DNA from 2 places in the Streptomyces spinoverrucosus genome. Region 2 is predicted to be linked to the other one. Evidence: riboswitches for the same ligand, from Rfam matches in the RefSeq annotation. Region 2 holds a riboswitch; the other holds the start of a gene.
The links. A riboswitch is a leader RNA that binds a small molecule or an ion and turns the genes downstream of it on or off. The one in region 2 is predicted to bind glycine.

Region 1: it holds a riboswitch for glycine, as region 2 does, so the genes downstream of both, gcvP (aminomethyl-transferring glycine dehydrogenase) here and gcvT (glycine cleavage system aminomethyltransferase GcvT) in region 2, are expected to answer to the same signal.

What each region holds. Positions count from the first base shown of each region.
Region 1 is NZ_JADPZX010000001.1:7,631,870-7,640,833, forward strand. It holds partial or broken gene I2W78_RS41505 (FHA domain-containing protein) at 52-1,010, shown strand; gene ftsR (transcriptional regulator FtsR) at 1,054-1,797, shown strand; partial or broken gene I2W78_RS34660 (bifunctional nuclease family protein) at 2,094-2,566, shown strand; gene I2W78_RS34665 (MerR family transcriptional regulator) at 2,828-3,511, shown strand; partial or broken gene I2W78_RS34670 (DNA polymerase IV) at 3,578-5,016, shown strand; gene I2W78_RS34675 (PRC-barrel domain-containing protein) at 4,938-5,309, opposite strand; glycine riboswitch at 5,423-5,518, shown strand; gene gcvP (aminomethyl-transferring glycine dehydrogenase) at 5,694-8,579, shown strand; partial or broken gene I2W78_RS34685 (ABC transporter ATP-binding protein) at 8,642-8,964, opposite strand, start outside.
Region 2 is NZ_JADPZX010000001.1:2,508,217-2,517,180, reverse strand. It holds gene I2W78_RS11190 (L-serine ammonia-lyase) at 1-598, opposite strand, end outside; gene glyA (serine hydroxymethyltransferase) at 687-1,949, opposite strand; gene gcvH (glycine cleavage system protein GcvH) at 1,964-2,341, opposite strand; gene gcvT (glycine cleavage system aminomethyltransferase GcvT) at 2,450-3,568, opposite strand; glycine riboswitch at 3,603-3,718, opposite strand; glycine riboswitch at 3,719-3,818, opposite strand; gene I2W78_RS11170 (AAA family ATPase) at 3,999-4,667, shown strand; gene I2W78_RS11165 (enhanced serine sensitivity protein SseB) at 4,744-5,523, shown strand; gene I2W78_RS11160 (enhanced serine sensitivity protein SseB C-terminal domain-containing protein) at 5,676-6,473, shown strand; gene I2W78_RS11155 (ABC transporter permease) at 6,759-7,766, shown strand; gene I2W78_RS11150 (ABC transporter substrate-binding protein) at 7,837-8,964, shown strand, end outside.

The sequences.
Region 1 (8,964 bases), 5.1 Mb from region 2:
CATGGGGGACGTCCGGGGAGGGCATGAGGTTGCGGGGGGTCGACGCACCGAATGGGTGGTGCGTGGTGGAAACTGTCTGGTGGATACGGACGTTGTGAGGATGTCCGGGTCGGCCAGAGTGTGCAATCAGGGTTCGTCCTGCCCACGGGCGGGTCTGTTTCGGTCAAGGGGAATCGCCCGTGAAGTTGTTTGCGAAGTTGTTCGGCAAGAGCGCGCGAGAGGGCAGCGACAACGCGACCGCTCGTCATCGCGCACAGCCTGACGCGGAGGGCCAGCGTCCGCTGTTCCGGGACCAGGTGGCTGGTCCGGGTGGTGACATTTCCGGTGGTCAGGGCGCGCCGTCGGTTGACCCTGCCCAGGCCGGCGGCATAGGTTTCGGGCAACCGTCAACCTCAAGTGCGGGTGGAGGGTTCTCCGCCGACCCGTACGCGTCCCACGCCCCTGCGGGGCAGCCGCGGCAGGAGGATCCATCCATGTCGGCCCTGGTTTGTACGAGGTGCGGTAACCGCAACGCGGAGAGCAGCCGCTTCTGTTCCAACTGCGGTGCGCCGCTGCGGGCCGGGGCGGTTCCCGAGCGTCCCTCCGAGACGACCTCCACGATCTCCATCAGCGGGCTCGAGGCGTACGACGCCGAGGTCACCGGTCAGACGCCGCTGCCGACGCTGTCCCCCGAGGCGCAGGCCGCGGTGGATGCGCTGCCGCTGGGGTCCGCGCTGCTGGTGGTGCGCCGGGGGCCGAACTCGGGCAGCCGCTTCCTGCTGGACAGCGACCTGACCACGGCCGGGCGTCATCCGCAGAGCGACATCTTCCTGGACGACGTGACGGTCTCGCGCCGCCATGTGGAGTTCCGGCGCAGCCCGGACGGGTCGTTCACGGTGGCCGACGTGGGCAGTCTGAACGGCACGTATGTGAACCGGGAGCGGATCGACCAGGTCGCTCTGTCGAACGGTGACGAGGTGCAGATCGGCAAGTACCGGCTGGTCTTCTACGCGAGCCGGCAGGGCATCTGACCCTCCTCCGGAATCCGTCCGGAGGGACTCCGAGGGAAGGTCCATGCGTCACACACCGAGCGGCGGTGCCGGGTATGGTGCCGCCGCCACGGGCAGCGGGCTGATGAGTATTGGCACCGTGTTGAACGTGCTGCGCGAGGAGTTTCCCGAGGTCACGATCTCCAAGATCCGGTTCCTGGAGTCGGAGGGGCTGATCGAGCCGCAGCGGACGCCTTCGGGGTACCGGAAGTTCAGCGCGGGGGATGTCGAGCGGCTCGGGCATGTGCTGCGGATGCAGCGGGACCACTATCTGCCGCTCAAGGTGATCCGTGAGCATCTTGAGGCCATGGAGCGCGGGGAACAGGTGCGGCTGCCCGCGCTGGGCCGACAGCGTCACGGTGAGGCTGTACCGGCCGTCGAGGTGTCCGATGGGCCGACGGCGGCGCGGATCGGGCGGGCGGAGTTGCTGGCGGCGGCCGGGATCGGCGAGCAGGAGCTTGCCGAGTGGGAGTCGTACGGGCTGGTCACCCCGGTGGCGGACGGTGCGTACGACGCCGAGGCGGTCACCGTGGCGGCGCTGATCGTCGAGCTGGGGCGGTTCGGGATCGAGCCGCGGCATCTGCGGGCGATGAAGGCTGCGGCTGATCGTGAGGCCGGGCTCGTGGATCAGGTGGTGGCCCCCCTGAGGCGGCACCGGAATCCGCAGACGAGGGCCCATGCGGAGGCTCGGGCGAAGGAGCTGGCCGGGCTCACGGTGAAGCTGCATGCGGCGTTGGTGCAGAGTGCGCTTGGGGTGCGGCTGCCCTGAGCGGGGGGTGCACCTGGGCTGGCGGCCCGGGTTCTGCGCCGGTCTGGCTTCTCCGTCGGCCTGCGTCCTGCGCCGGGCTTCCGGCTCCGGCATATCCGTCGGCTCCGGTGTGAGGGGAGCGGGTGAGTGGGAGGCCGAGGGCGTCCGTGGGCTTGGCTTGGGGGTTGGGGGTAGCCCTAGGTGTGCGGCAGTCGGCTTCTCAAGAATGGCGGCGGAGGGGGCCCGCAGCGGCCGGATCCCGTGGTCGATCGTGGCCCGACTACCCAAACGTCCCGGGCACGGCCTAGGGTTGCTGTGTGAACGAGCTCGATGTCGTAGGTGTCCGGGTCGAAATGCCCTCCAACCAACCGATCGTGCTCCTGCGCGAAGTGGGAGGCGACCGTTACCTCCCCATCTGGATCGGGCCGGGGGAGGCGACGGCGATCGCCTTCGCCCAGCAGGGTATGGCCCCCGCGCGACCGCTGACCCACGACCTGTTCAAGGACGTGCTGGAGGCCGTCGGCCAGGAGCTCACCGAAGTGCGCATCACGGACCTGCGTGAAGGCGTCTTCTACGCCGAGCTGGTCTTCGCCAGCGGCGTCGAGGTGAGCGCCCGTCCGTCCGATGCCATAGCGCTCGCCCTGCGCACCGGCACGCCGATCTACGGCAGTGACGGGGTGCTCGACGACGCCGGCATTGCGATCCCCGACGAGCAGGAGGACGAGGTGGAGAAGTTCCGGGAGTTCCTCGACCAGATCTCCCCGAGGACTTCGGCACCAGCAGCCAGTGAGAAGTGGCCGACCCGGGCGGACGTACGGTCCGTGGCGGGTCGGTGTGTGCGGGGCGGCGCCTCTCGCCCCGGCACGTGCCAGTGGCCAGTGAGAGCGTCCTGCGGCTTCCCGTCAGAGCATTCGGCTAGCCTTTCCCCGCGGTTGGGTGCGGGAAACCACTCTTAGGGTGATTATCACTCGGCGTGCCGAGTGTGGCGATCGTTGACGCACCCTTGGTGACTGCCTACCGTCGAGAAGGCAGGTCAAGGACGGAGGTCGGCGTGAGAAGCAGCGGCGACGGTACGGCTGGGGGTGCCCCCGGACGCAGTTTCGGGGAAAGCGGTCCGTACCCTCCCCCGAGCTCTCGGCTCCGTCCGAGTGGGGGGTACGCGCCGCACGGGAGGCTGAGCGATCAGGCTCCACAGCGACCGACGGCCGTTCCCAGCGGCGGAGGGGCGGCGTCCATGGCGTCCGAGGAGATCGGCTATCGCGGTCCGACGGCCTGCGCGGCCGCCGGCATCACCTATCGGCAACTGGACTACTGGGCCCGCACCGGACTCGTCGAGCCGAGCGTGCGGCCCGCCTACGGGTCCGGGACGCAGCGTCTGTACAGCTTCCGTGACGTCGTCGTCCTGAAGATCGTCAAGCGGTTCCTCGACACCGGGGTGTCGCTGCAGAACATCCGCACCGCCGTCCAGCATCTGCGGGAACGTGGCTTCCGGGACCTTGAGCGGATGACGCTGATGAGTGATGGTGCCACCGTCTACGAGTGCACCTCGCCCGACGAGGTCCACGCGCTGCTTCAGGGCGGTCAGGGGATCTTCGGGATCGCCGTCGGTGTGGTGTGGCGGGACGTCGAGAGTGCCCTGTCGCAGCTGCACGGAGAGCGCATCGACACCGGTGAGACGCTTGTCGGGAACAATCCGGCGGACGAACTGGCGCGACGGCGCAACCGGGCCGTCTGAAGTCCTTCGCACGGCTGTTCCGCAGGCCTGGGGGCATTGTCAGTGGCGTGAGGCAGCATCGGACATGTGAGAACAGCGCCCACGATCCTGCATCTCGACATGGATGCCTTCTTCGCCTCGGTGGAGCAGGCATCCAAGCCGAGCCTGCGCGGGAAAGCCGTGATCGTGGGTGGGCTCGGGCCGCGCGGGGTGGTGGCGACCTGCTCGTACGAGGCCCGGGTGTTCGGGGTGCATTCGGCGATGCCCATGGGCCAGGCGCGCCGGCTCGCGCCCAACGCCGCGTATCTCGTGCCGCGCTTCGGGTTCTACCGGACGATCAGTGAGCAGGTGATGAGCCTGCTGCGGGCGCTGTCGCCGCTGGTGGAGCCCCTGAGCCTGGACGAAGCGTTCGTGGATCTGGAGGCCGGTGGGGCGGCCTGGGACCAGGAGTCGGCGCGGCTGGCGGGCGTCAAGCTGCGGGCCGACATCCGGGCCGTCACCAGGCTCACCGGGTCCGTCGGGCTCGCCGCCTCCAAGATGCTCGCGAAGATCGCCTCCGAGCAGGCCAAACCGGACGGGCTGGTGCTGATCGAGCCGGGCACCGAGCGGGCACTGCTGGGGCCGATGCCGGTGCGGACGCTGCCGGGGGTGGGGCCCGCGACGGGCGACCATCTGCGGCGGGCCGGGATCACCACGGTCGACGAGATCGCCGAGGCGGGCGAGGACGAGCTCGTACGGCTGCTGGGGAAGGCCCACGGGCACGCCCTGTATGCCATGGCGCTGGCCCGCGACGACCGGCCGGTGGTCGCCGAGCGGGAGGCGAAGTCCGTGTCGGTCGAGGACACGTATGACGTGGACATCCACGACCGGGTCCGGGTCGGGCTGGAGGTGCAGCGGCTCGCGGACCGGTGCGTGCGGCGGCTGCGCGGGGCCGGGCTGTCGGGGCGGACGATCGTACTGAAGGTGCGGCGGTACGACTTCTCGACGCTGACCCGGTCCGAGACGCTCCGTGGGCCCACGGACGATCCGGCGGTGGTGCGGGAGGCCGCGGCGCGGCTGCTGGAGTCCGTGGACACGACAGGGGGTGTGCGGCTGCTGGGGGTGGGGGTGAGCGGGCTGGCCGACTACACGCAGGAGGACCTGTTCGCGCAGGCGGCGGGGGAGCGGGCCGAGGGGGCGACGGAGGACGTGGCGGACGAGCCAGTGCCGGAGGAGGTCGAGCCCGTCGAGCGGCGGTGGGCTGCCGGGCACGATGTGCGGCACGCCGAGTACGGGCACGGGTGGGTGCAGGGCAGCGGGCTGGGCAGAGTGACCGTGCGGTTCGAGACGCCCGACTCGGAGCCCGGGCGGGTGCGGACCTTCCTGATCGACGATCCCGCGCTGGAGCCTGCGGATCCGCTGCCACTGGTGGCGCGAAGACCCGAGCTCCAGGGTTGAGCCTTCGGGGTCACGTCTCGTCCGAGCCCGCCAGCTTGCCGAAGTCGCGGTCCGGGAACCTGGGCGGGGCGGCCACGTCGAGGCCGTAGTGGTGGTAGAGCTGCAGTTCCTGTTCCGGGGAGAGGTGGCGGCCGACGCCGAAGTCGGGGGCGTCCTTGATCAGGGCCCGGTCGAAGGGGACGTGCAGGCTGCCTTCGACCAGTCGGCTCGGCTCCAATGGGACGAAGGCGTCCCTGCTGAACAGGCCGGTACGTATGGCGGCCCACTCCGGAACGCCGGTCGCGTCGTCGAGGTAGACCTCGTCGATGGTGCCTATTTTGGTGCCGTTGCGGTCGAAGGCCTTGCGGCCGATCAGGTTGCGCGGATCGATGTCGGTCTGCACGGGCCCTCCACTTGCTCGCACCACATTCGTAAGCACTACGAAAGAGCACAATGGGGAACGCGGCCACTCGAAGGTCCTGGCGTTGACCTCGCTGGTAGTCTGGCAACGGCTGCTGACCCCGTGCGGGAGAGTCCTCCGGAGATCACCGGAGGCGCCGAAGGAGCAAATCCTCCCCGGAATCTCTCAGGCCCACGTACCGCACGGACGAGGTCACTCTGGAAAGCAGAGCGGGTGTCACGGCTTCCGCTCTCACCGACGGTGCAAGCCGGGCGTCCGCAGGGCGGCCGGTGAAGCTCTCAGGTTGAGATGACAGAGGGGGAGGCCGTCGGGGCACCCGTGCCGTGGTGCCCCTCGAAGGTCGCGTCAGACCAGGAGGCCTCCGCAATGACCGCCCAGCGCATTCCGCTCTCCGAGCTCGAACAGGGCACACCCTTCGAGCAGCGCCACATCGGGCCCGACCAGGAGGCGCGGGCGAAGATGCTCGCGCAGGTCGGCTACGGCTCGCTCGACGAGCTCACCGCCGCGGCGGTACCGGATGTGATCAAGAACGCCGACGCCCTGGACCTGCCGGGCGCGCGCACCGAGGCCGAGGTGCTGCGCGAGCTGCGCTCCCTGGCCGACGGCAACCAGGTCCTGGGCTCCATGATCGGGCTCGGGTACTACGGGACGTTCACCCCGCCCGTCATCCTGCGCAACGTCATGGAGAACCCGGCCTGGTACACGGCGTACACCCCGTACCAGCCGGAGATCTCGCAGGGCCGGCTGGAGGCGCTGCTGAACTTCCAGACCGTGGTCGCCGACCTCACCGGGTTGCCGACCTCCGGTGCCTCCCTGCTGGACGAGGGCACGGCCGCGGCCGAGGCGATGGCGCTGTCCCGGCGCATGGGCAAGAACAAGAAGGGCCTGTTCCTGGTCGACGCGGACGTGCTGCCGCAGACCATCGCCGTGATCCAGACCCGCGCCGAGCCGACCGGCGTCGAGGTCGTCGTCGCCGACCTCGGCGAGGGCATCCCGGCCGAGGTCGCCGGGCGTGAGATCAACGGCGTGCTGATCCAGTACCCGGGCGCCTCCGGGGCCGTACGCGACATCAAGGCGGTCATCGACCAGGCGCACGAACTGGGCGCGCTCGTCACCGTCGCCGCCGATCTGCTGGCGCTGGCGCTGCTGAAGTCGCCGGGTGAGCTGGGCGCGGACATCGCGGTCGGTACGACGCAGCGGTTCGGTGTGCCGATGGGCTTCGGTGGGCCGCACGCCGGTTACATGGCGGTGCAGGAGAAGTTCGCGCGCAGCCTGCCCGGGCGGCTCGTGGGCGTGTCCGTCGACGCCGACGGCAACAAGGCGTACCGGCTGGCGTTGCAGACGCGTGAGCAGCACATCCGGCGGGAGAGGGCGACCAGCAACATCTGCACCGCGCAGGTGCTGCTCGCCGTGATGGCCGGGATGTACGCCGTGTACCACGGGCCCGAGGGGCTGAAGGCCATCGCGCGGCGCACGCACCGGTACGCCACGATCCTCGCCGCGGGTCTGCGCAACGGCGGCGTCGAGATCGTCCACGACGCCTACTTCGACACCGTCACCGCGCGGGTGCCGGGGCGGGCGGCCGAGGTCGTCGCCGCCGCGCGCCAGAACGGTGTCAACCTGCGGCTCGTCGACGCCGACCACGTCTCCATGGCCTGCGACGAGACCACCAACCGGGCCCAACTGGCCGCCGTATGGACGGCGTTCGGTGTCGAGGGGGACATCGAGGCGCTGGACGATGTCACGGCGGAGTCGCTGCCCGGCGGACTGCTGCGCACCGACGACTACCTGACCCACCCGGTCTTCCATCAGCACCGCTCCGAGACCGCGATGCTGCGCTACCTGCGTCGGCTCGCCGACCGCGACTACGCGCTCGACCGGGGCATGATCCCGCTGGGCTCCTGCACCATGAAGCTCAACGCGACCACGGAGATGGAGCCGGTCACCTGGCCGGAGTTCGGGCAACTGCACCCCTTCGCGCCCGCCGAGCAGGCCCAGGGGTACCTGACGCTCATTCGGGAGCTGGAGGAACGTCTCGCGGAGGTCACCGGCTACGACAAGGTGTCGCTGCAGCCCAACGCCGGGTCGCAGGGTGAGCTGGCCGGGCTGCTCGCCGTGCGCGGGTACCACCGGGCGAACGGCGACGAGCAGCGGACCGTGTGCCTGATCCCGTCGTCCGCGCACGGCACGAACGCCGCGAGCGCCGTCATGGCCGGCATGAGGGTCGTCGTGGTGAAGACCGCCGAGGACGGGGAGATCGACGTCCGGGACCTGCGGGCGAAGATCGAGCAGTACCGTGACGAGCTGGCGGTGCTGATGATCACGTACCCCTCCACGCATGGTGTGTTCGAGGAGCATGTCGCCGACATCTGCGCGCAGGTGCACGACGCCGGTGGGCAGGTGTACGTCGACGGGGCCAACCTCAACGCCCTGGTCGGGCTCGCGAAGCCGGGGCACTTCGGTGGCGATGTGTCCCACCTCAACCTGCACAAGACGTTCTGTATCCCGCACGGCGGCGGTGGCCCGGGCGTCGGTCCGGTGGCCGTACGGTCGCACCTGGCGCCGTATCTGCCGAACCACCCCCTGCAGCCCGCGGCCGGGCCGGAGACCGGGGTCGGGCCTATCTCGGCCGCGCCGTGGGGTTCGGCGGGGATTCTGCCGATCTCGTGGGCCTATGTGCGGCTCATGGGCGGCGAGGGGCTGAAGCGGGCCACGCAGGTGGCCGTGCTGAGCGCCAACTACATCGCCAAGCGGCTGGAGCCGCACTACCCCGTGCTGTACACCGGTCCGGGCGGGCTGGTCGCGCACGAGTGCATCATCGATCTGCGGCCGCTGACCAAGGCGACGGGGGTGAGCGTCGACGACGTGGCCAAGCGGCTGATCGACTACGGCTTCCATGCGCCGACGATGTCGTTCCCGGTGGCCGGGACGCTGATGATCGAGCCGACCGAGTCCGAGGACCTGACCGAACTCGACCGGTTCTGCGAGGCGATGATCGCGATTCGGGCGGAGATCGAGAAGGTCGGGGCGGGGGAGTGGCCGGCCGACGACAACCCGCTGCGGAATGCTCCGCACACCGCCGCCGTGCTGGGTGGTGAGTGGAAGCACGTGTACTCGCGTGAGGAGGCCGTGTTCCCGGACGGGGTGTCGGTTGCCGACAAGTACTGGCCGCCGGTGCGGCGGATCGACCAGGCGTTCGGTGACCGGAACCTGGTGTGCTCCTGCCCGCCGTTGGACGCGTACGAGGACTGAGGCGGCGGCGTAGGCCGGCCGTAGTGGACGAGGGCTCCCTTTGTGGGGGCCCTCGTTGGGTTTCAGGCGGGGTAGGCGTGTGTCTGGGTGGCCTTGACCGTGGCCCAGACGGGGGCGCCGGGGTGCAGGTCGAGTTCGGCGGCGGCGACTGTGGTGAGGTCGGCGGTGAGTGGGAGTTCGCCGGTGAGGGCGGCGCGGATCTGGTCGCCGTGGGTTTCCAGGCCGGTGACCTCGCAGCGCCAGAGGTTGCGTGCGCTGGAGGTGGTGGGGCGGTCGCGGTAGAGGGTGACCGCGCTCGGGGGAAGGCGACGAAGACCGGGCCTTTGAGGTCCTCGGTGGTGGTGAGGGCGGGGCCGGCTTCGAGGTGGACGGTGTGGCCTTCGGC
Region 2 (8,964 bases):
CGTTCTCCAGCATCAGGGCGGAGATCGACAGGCCCGTCTCCTTCGTCAGGCGCAGCAGCTCGTCGCCCGTGCGGAAGGGGTACTTCAGGACCGTGTCGTCCAGCTTGATGCGGTCGGCGCCGACGGCCTCCTCGTCGACGACGAATCCGCCGCCCACCGAGTAGTACGTCTTGGTCAGCAGCTCCGCCCCGGAGGCGTCGTACGCCCACAGGGTCATGCCGTTCGCGTGGTAGGGGAGGGCTTTACGGCGGTGCAGTTTCAGGTCCGCGTCGAAGTCGAAGGCGATCTCGTGCTCGCCGAGGACCTTCAGCCGGCCGGCGGTCCTGATCGCCTCCACCCGCTCGTCGGCGGTCTCCACGTCCACCGTGCGTGGCGAGTCGCCCTCCAGGCCGAGCAGCACCGCCTTGGGCGTGCCGTGCCCGTGTCCGGTCGCGCCCAGGGAGCCGTACAGCTCGACGCGCAGCGAGGCCACGGAGCCCAGCAGCTCCTCGCCGCGCAGCCGGCGGGCGAACATACGGGCCGCGCGCATCGGGCCGACTGTGTGGGAGCTGGACGGGCCGATGCCGATCGAGAACAGGTCGAAGACCGAGATGGCCACGGTGACTCCTCAGGGCAGGGGTGGTGCGGTGGGCTCCACGCCGGTGTGGAGCCCACGGTCGAGCTACTTGTTCAGGACTTGTGCGGGACTACTTGTTCAGGCCCGGGTACAGCGGGTGCCTGTCGGCGAGCGCCTTGACCCGTGCCTTCAGCGCCTCCGCGTCGTACGACGGCTTCAGCGCCTCGGCGATCACGTCCGCGACCTCGGCGAAGTCCTCGGCCGTGAAGCCGCGGGTGGCCAGCGCGGGCGTGCCGATCCGCAGCCCGGACGTGACCATCGGCGGGCGCGGGTCGTTCGGGATCGCGTTGCGGTTGACCGTGATGCCGACCTCGTGGAGCCGGTCCTCGGCCTGCTGGCCGTCCAGGTCGGAGTTGCGCAGGTCGACCAGGACCAGGTGGACGTCCGTGCCGCCGGAGAGCACGTCCACGCCCACCGCCTTCACGTCGTCCCGCACCAGCCGCTCGGCGAGGATGCGCGCGCCTTCCAGGGTACGGCGCTGGCGCTCCTTGAAGTCCTCCGAGGCCGCGACCTTGAAGGCCACCGCCTTCGCGGCGACCACATGCTCCAGCGGGCCACCCTGCTGACCGGGGAAGACCGCGGAGTTGATCTTCTTGGCGAGTTCGGCCGTGGACAGGATCACACCGCCGCGCGGGCCGCCCAGCGTCTTGTGGGTCGTGGTGGTGACGACGTGTGCGTGCGGCACCGGGTTCGGGTGCAGCCCGGCCGCGACCAGACCGGCGAAGTGGGCCATGTCGACCATCAGGTACGCGCCGACCTCGTCCGCGATCCGGCGGAAGGCGGCGAAGTCCAGCTGCCGGGGGTAGGCCGACCAGCCGGCGACGATCAGCTTCGGCTTGTTCTCCTTGGCGAGGCGCTCGACCTCGGCCATGTCGACCAGGCCGTCCTCGCCGACGTGGTAGGCGACCACGTTGTAGAGCTTGCCGGAGAAGTTGATCTTCATGCCGTGGGTCAGGTGCCCGCCGTGCGCGAGGTTCAGGCCCATGATCGTGTCGCCGGGCTTGAGCAGCGCGAACATCGCGGCCGCGTTGGCCTGCGCGCCCGAGTGCGGCTGGACGTTGGCGTGCTCGGCGCCGAACAGCTCCTTGACGCGGTCGATCGCGATCTGCTCGACCACGTCGACGTGCTCGCAGCCGCCGTAGTAGCGGCGGCCGGGGTAGCCCTCGGCGTACTTGTTGGTCAGGACCGAGCCCTGCGCCTCCATGACCGCGACCGGGGCGAAGTTCTCCGAGGCGATCATTTCGAGGGTGGACTGCTGGCGGTGCAGCTCGGCGTCGACGGCGGCCGCGACGGCCGGGTCGAGCTCGTGCAGGGGGGTGTTCAGGACGGACATGTGGCTACGACTCCTCAGCCGGCGGTGTGGGCGGCGTACTCGTCGGCGGAGAGCAGGTCGGCCGGCTCCTGAGCGATACGCACCTTGAACAGCCAGCCGCCCTCGAAGGGAGCGGAGTTCACCAGGGACGGGTCGTTCACCACGTCCTCGTTGACCTCGGTGACCTCACCGGTGACCGGGGAGTACAGGTCGCTGACCGACTTGGTCGACTCCAGCTCGCCGCAGGTCTCGCCCGCGGTCACCTGGGAGCCCACCTCGGGGAGCTGGGCGTAGACGACGTCACCGAGCGCGTTCGCCGCGAACTCGGTGATGCCGACCGTCGCGACGCCGTCCTCGGCGGTCGACAGCCACTCGTGCTCCTTGCTGTAGCGCAGCTGCTGGGGGTTGCTCATGGCCTGAATTCTCCTGTACGCGCGGGAGTGCTGGTGAATGGGGGACTGCTGGAACTACGTGTGAGCAGGCAAAATGTGCGCCGGGTCACGCGGACCCGAGCCCAGTGTCTACTTCTGGCGCTTGTAGAACGGCAGCGCCACGACCTCGTACGGCTCGTGGGTGCCCCGGATGTCCACACCGACGCCCGGCGTGCCCGGCGCCGCGTGCGCGGCGTCGACGTACGCCATCGCGATCGGCTTGCCCAGCGTGGGGGAGGGGGCGCCGGAGGTGACCTCGCCGATCACCTCGCCGCCGGCGACCACGGCGTACCCGGCGCGCGGCACCCGACGGCCCTCGGCGACCAGGCCGACCAGGACGCGCGGGGGGTTCTCCTGAGCGCGGGAGGCCGCCTCGCGCAGCGCCTCGCGCCCCACGAAGTCGCCCTCCTTCTCGAACTTCACCACCCGGCCGAGCCCGGCGTCGAAGGGGGTGAGGGACGTGGACAGCTCATTCCCGTACAGCGGCATGCCCGCCTCCAGGCGCAGCGTGTCCCGGCAGGACAGCCCGCACGGGACCAGGCCGACGCCGGCGCCCGCCTCGGTCAGCGCCTCCCACAGCGCGACGGCGTGCTCCGGCTTCACGAACAGCTCGAAGCCGTCCTCGCCGGTGTAGCCGGTGCGCGCGATCAGCGCCGGCACGCCCGCGACGGTGCCGGGCAGGCCGGCGTAGTACTTCAGGCCGTCGAGGTCGGCGTCGGTGAGCTGCTTGAGGATGCCGGGGGACTCGGGTCCCTGGACGGCGAGCAGGGCGTAGGCGTCCCGGTCGTCGCGGACGGCGGCGTCGAACCCGTCGGCCCGCTCGGTCAGCGCGTCCAGCACGACCTGGGCGTTGGAGGCGTTCGCCACGACCATGTACTCGGTCTCGCCGAGCCGGTAGACGATCAGGTCGTCGAGGATGCCGCCGTCGGCCCGGCAGATCATGGTGTAGCGGGCGCGGCCGACCTTGACGCCCCCGATGTTGCCGACCAGCGCGTAGTCCAGCAGGGCGGCGGCCTGGGGGCCGGTGACGGTGATCTCGCCCATGTGCGACAGGTCGAACAGCCCGGCCTTCGTGCGCACCGCGAGGTGCTCGTCGCGCTCGGAGCCGTAGCGCAGGGGCATGTCCCAGCCGGCGAAGTCGGTCATGGTCGCGCCCAGCGAGCGATGCAGGGCATCGAGCGCGGTACGACGGAGTGCGGTACTGCTCATCGGTCGGTCTCCCAAGGCATGACGGCGAGGTCGTTCCTCCCCATCTGTCATCGGAACCTGAGAGGTTCGCCATGACCACCCGTACGCGCGGGGTCACGGCTTGCACCTTGGGTGGAGCCACTGCGGCAGCGGCCCGCTTTTCAGATGTGCCTCGCCCGCGCGGTAACGGGGCCTGAGAGATTCAAGGGAGGGACTTGCTCCTTCGGCGCCCCAGTCACGTCGTGCCTGGGAACTCTCCCGCGCGGATTCAAACGGCCGGTATGCAGTTGGCGCGCACATCATTGCACGCATCGCCGGATCGCGGCAGGCCGCGATCTGTAACCGGTCTGTGGCAGCACGCGTACGAAAATGCGAGACAGTGGGGATTACCTTCTCTTTACACTCGACGGGGATGGGAACTCGTGAACCGCCCCAGGGGAGGACGATCACGGTGAACAGGACCACGGCCTACGCGACCACCACGGGCCTCGCGCTGCCCAAGCAGCCGACCGCCCCGGCCCGGGACGCGTGCGCCCCGCTGCCGTTCCCCGTGGTCCGCGACCTGCGCGACCGTGCGGGCCGCAGCCCGCACGCCCTGCTCTTCGGCCCGCACGACCTCGTCGTGATCACCGGCCTGCCCGGCAGCGGCAAGTCCACCCTCATGCGGCGCGCGGTCCGCGCCAGGCGCATCGACTCCCAGGACACCCGCGACCGCTGGGACCGCCGTACGCCGAGCCGGCTGCCGTACGCGGTGTACCGCCCCTTGGTCCGCCTCGCGCACTACGCCGGACTGCGCCGCGCCCTGCGCACCGGCGAGGGCGTCGTCGTCCACGACTGCGGTACGCAGGCCTGGGTGCGCGCCTGGCTGGCCCACGAGGCCCGCCGCCGCGGCGGCACGCTCCACCTGCTGATGCTCGACGTCACCCCCGAGCAGGCCCTGGCCGGCCAGCGCGAGCGCGGCCGCGGCGTCTCGCGGTACGCGTTCCTGCGCCACCGCCGCGCCGCCTCCCGCCTGCTGCGCCGCGTCGAGCGGGGCGACCTGCCCCGTGGCTGCGGCGCCGCGATCCTGCTCGACCGCGCGGCGGCGGACGCCCTGCGCAGAATCGGCTTCACGGGCTGACGCGGCGAGCCGGCCCGACCGGCGGCGGGATAGCCTTTTCAGCCGGCAGCACTGGTTCGGAGCAGGCGGTAGGCAGATGGATTTCCCGGGGGACTTTCCGGCGCAGGCGCACCCCCATCCGCACGGCGGATGGCCCGGCAACGAGCTGGAGGAGGTGCTGTCGGCCTCCCTCGGCGTCCCGTCGGCCGGCGGCCGCATCGTCGAGGTGCTCGGCCGCAGCTTCGTGTGGGTGCCGCTGCCGGGCGGCGGCGGCCCGCACAGCGGCCCCCTCGACCTGCCCGGCATGGAGATCGACGGCCAGGCCTACGTCCCGGTCTTCACCTCCGAGGAACAGTTCCGCCGGGTCGTCGGCCCCCACATGTCGTACACCATCGCCCCCGCCGTCGAGTTCGCCCGTGGCCTGCCCCCGCAGGCGGGCATCGCGCTGAACCCCGGCGGCGTGGTCGGCATCCCGCTCCCGCCGGCGGCGGTCGCCGAACTCGGCCGCGCCGGCCGCACCCCCCTCGACGGCACCGCGAGCGGCGGCCGGGCCCGCCTGTTCGAACCCGACTGGCAGGACGACCCGGTCGACTTCCTCACGGCGGCGGCCACGGAGTTCGAGGCGATCGGCGTGGTCACCACGGCCCGCCGCTGCCTGGCGGCGATCGAGACGGCGGACCCGGTGATGTTCGTGGGCGTCGAACTCTCCCAGTGGGAGGGCGACCTGCGCGCCGCCCCCCTCGACGCCCTCGGCCGCGTCCTGGGCAAGGTCCCGGTGAAGTGGCCGGTCAACCTGGTGCTGATGGACGTGGCACAGGACCCGGTGGTCACCTGGATGCGGGAGCGGGTACGCCCCTTCTACCAGCGGGGCTTGTAGCCGCCGCCGAGGGCAGCGCCCGAAGGGGCGCGGGGAACTGCGCGACGAGTCACACACAACCCGCACCCGCGAGACGACACTGGGCCCCGAGCCGCTGGGCGGGCTTAAGCTAGGTGCTCAAACAAGGGGCGTTGCACGAAAGGGCGTAAAAAGTGAGCGCGAGCGGCACGGGCACCGCCGCGGCCGGCCAGGTCGAGCACATGCTGCGCCAGGTGACGCCGGGGCGCTACGACGCCTACGAGGCACTCCTGCGCGCCCTCGCGACCCCCAGCTCCGGCCAGATCTGGATGCTGCTCTGGCACGGCCAGGCCGGCAGCCCCGACGCCCAGTACGGGAACATGGAGGTCGACGGCCACGCCTACGCCCCCTGCGTCACCTCCGCCCAGGAGCTCTCCGCCAGCGGCTGGAACCGCAGTTACGAGGTCGTCGACGGAGTCGACGTCGCCCGCACCCTCTACCCCGACCACTACGGCCTCTGGCTGAACCCGCACGCCCCCGGCGGCGGCGTCGGCATCCCCTGGCTGGACCTGCGCCGCATCGCCACCGGCCTCGATCGCCAGCCCGCCGGTCCCCTGCGGCTGTCCGAACCCGGCATCCAGATCCCGCAGTTCTACGCCCTGCTGTCGCAGAACGCCCACCGCACCCCGGCCGTCCGCTCACTGCGCCGAGCCTGGGTCCAGCCCACGCTCGGGGCGCCGTATCTCGCCATCGGTCTCGATGTGTACGACACCTCGCCGCCCGCCGTGGACTCGGTGCGCGCGATGATGCAGCAGTCGATCGGCGCGGTCCCGGACGGACTTCCGGTGTCGACCGTCGCGATGTCCGACGAGTACGACCCAATCGCGATGTGGCTGCGCGCCAACGCCCGCCCCTTCTACGACCGCGAGGCCCACGCCGCCCCCGCCCAGGCGCCGGCCGCCGGGGGGTACGGCTACCCGCGCCCGTACTGAACCCCTCCGGCCTGAACCCCTCCGGCTCACCTCCGCGTTCGGGACCACGGCCGCATGGTTGCGTTCGGTAGCCGTAACTTTACGTCCGCATAACGGAACCCTGCAGACAGCATCACGGTTACGCATCCTTTCACCGTCAAGTCTGGCGACAGATCTCCAAAGCGTTGAAGACTCCCGCACCAGGGGTCTTCACCCCTGTGCACGACGGATTGAAACGGATTGAACACGCCGCTACAGCGGCATGTGCGGGCCCGGCCACCGCCGGTTGAGAGGGGTCCCTGCCAGATGACGGCACCATTGCATGACCCGACCGTGGAAGCGGCCCCGAGTGCGGCCGAGGAAGCGGCGCTGGTCAGCGGCGACGCAAAGGCCGTACAGGGACGGTCACTTGGTCGTATCGCCTGGGAGCGACTCAAACGCGACAAACTCGCCCTCGCGGGCGGCGTCGTGGTGCTCCTGCTCACCCTGGTCGCCGTGCTCGCGCCCGTGATCACAGGTCTGGTCGGACAGGACCCGGAAGCCCACCACGAGGATCTGATCGACCCGCTGTTCGGCACGCCGATCGGCTCGCTCGGTGGCATCAGCGGCGAGCACCTGCTCGGCGTCGAACCGGTCAGCGGCCGTGACATCTTCGCCCGTATCGTCTACGGCGCCCAGATCTCGCTGCTCGTGGGCTTCCTGTCCGCCCTGGTCGCCGTGGTCCTCGGCACCGTGCTGGGCATCCTCGCCGGCTTCTTCGGCGGCTGGGTCGACTCCGTCATCAGCCGGGTGATGGACGGTCTACTGGCCTTCCCGCAGCTGCTGTTCATCATCGCGCTGGTCTCCGTCATGCCGAGCAACATGCTGGGGCTGACCGGCACGGGCGTGCGGCTGTTCGTGATGATCCTCGTCATCGGCTTCTTCGGCTGGCCCTACATCGGACGCGTGGTGCGCGGCCAGACGCTCTCGCTGCGTGAGCGCGAGTACGTCGAGGCGGCCCGGTCGCTGGGCGCCGGGCGGATCTACATCCTCTTCAAGGAACTGCTGCCCAACCTGGTCGCGCCGATCATCGTCTACACGACGATGATGATCCCGACCAACATCCTCACCGAGGCCGCACTCAGCTTCCTCGGTGTGGGCGTCAAGCCGCCCACGGCCTCCTGGGGCCAGATGCTCTCGAGCGCGATCGACTACTACGACTCGGACCCCATGTACATGGTGATCCCGGGCGTGGCGATCTTCATCACCGTACTTGCGTTCAATCTCTTCGGCGACGGCGTGCGCGACGCGCTGGACCCGAAGGGCTCCCGCTGAACTGCCGTACCCCAAGCGACCCGTGGCGTACAGCACGGGGTCTCTCATCTACTCCGGAGGATCCGAGATCGTGACTACCCAACGCACCTCAGGGCGGCGCAAGCAGGCCATGGCCGCTGCCGCAGTGGTCGCCGCGCTGCTGACCACGGCGGCGTGCGGCGGCGGCGGCAACGGTGACGGCGGTTCGAAGACCGGCGCGGCCGGTTTCGACGCCGCCAACAACAAGGTCGCCCAGGCCGACCTGGCCAAGAAGGGCGGCACGCTGAAGTTCGCGGGTGCCCAGGACGCCGACTCGTGGGACACCACGCGCGGTTACTACGGCTTCATGTGGAACTTCGCCCGTTACTACAGCCGTCAGCTCGTCACGAACAAGGCCGAGCCGGGCAAGGCGGGCGCCGAGCTCACCCCGGACCTCGCCACCGGGCTCGCCGAGGTCTCCGACGACGGCAAGACCTACACGTACACCCTGCGCGACGACGTGACCTGGGAGGACGGCAAGCCGATCACCTCCAAGGACGTCAAGTACGGCATCGAGCGCGTCTGGGCGCAGGACGTGCTGGCCGGCGGTCCGGTGTACCTGAAGGACGTGCTCGACCCGAAGGGCGAGTACAAGGGCCCGTACAAGGACACCTCCAAGGACAAGCTGGGTCTGAAGGCGATCGAGACGCCGGACGACAAGACCATCGTCTTCAAGCTGCCGAAGGCCAACTCGGACTTCGAGGAGATGCTGGCCCTGATCTCGGCCTCGCCGGTCCGCCAGGACAAGGACACCAAGTCCAAGTACGGTCTGCGGCCGTTCTCGTCCGGCCCGTACAAGTTCGAGTCGTACGAGCCCGGCAAGTCGCTGAAGCTGGTCCGCAACGAGAACTGGAAGCAGTCCTCGGACCCGGTCCGCAAGGCCTACCCGGACGCGATCACGATCAACTTCTTCACCAACGCCAATGACATGGACCAGCGCCTGATCAACGGCGACTACCACCTGGACATCAACCAGACCGGCATGTCCCCGCAGGGCCGCACGACCGCCCTGAAGCAGCACAAGGAGAACCTGGACAACCCGGTCTCCGGCTACATCCGTTACGCGGTCTTCCCGCAGAGCGTGAAGCCGTTCGACAACGAGCACTGCCGCAAGGCCGTGATCTACGGCGCCGACCACGTCTCGCTGCAGACCGCGCGCGGCGGCCCCATCGCCGGCGGT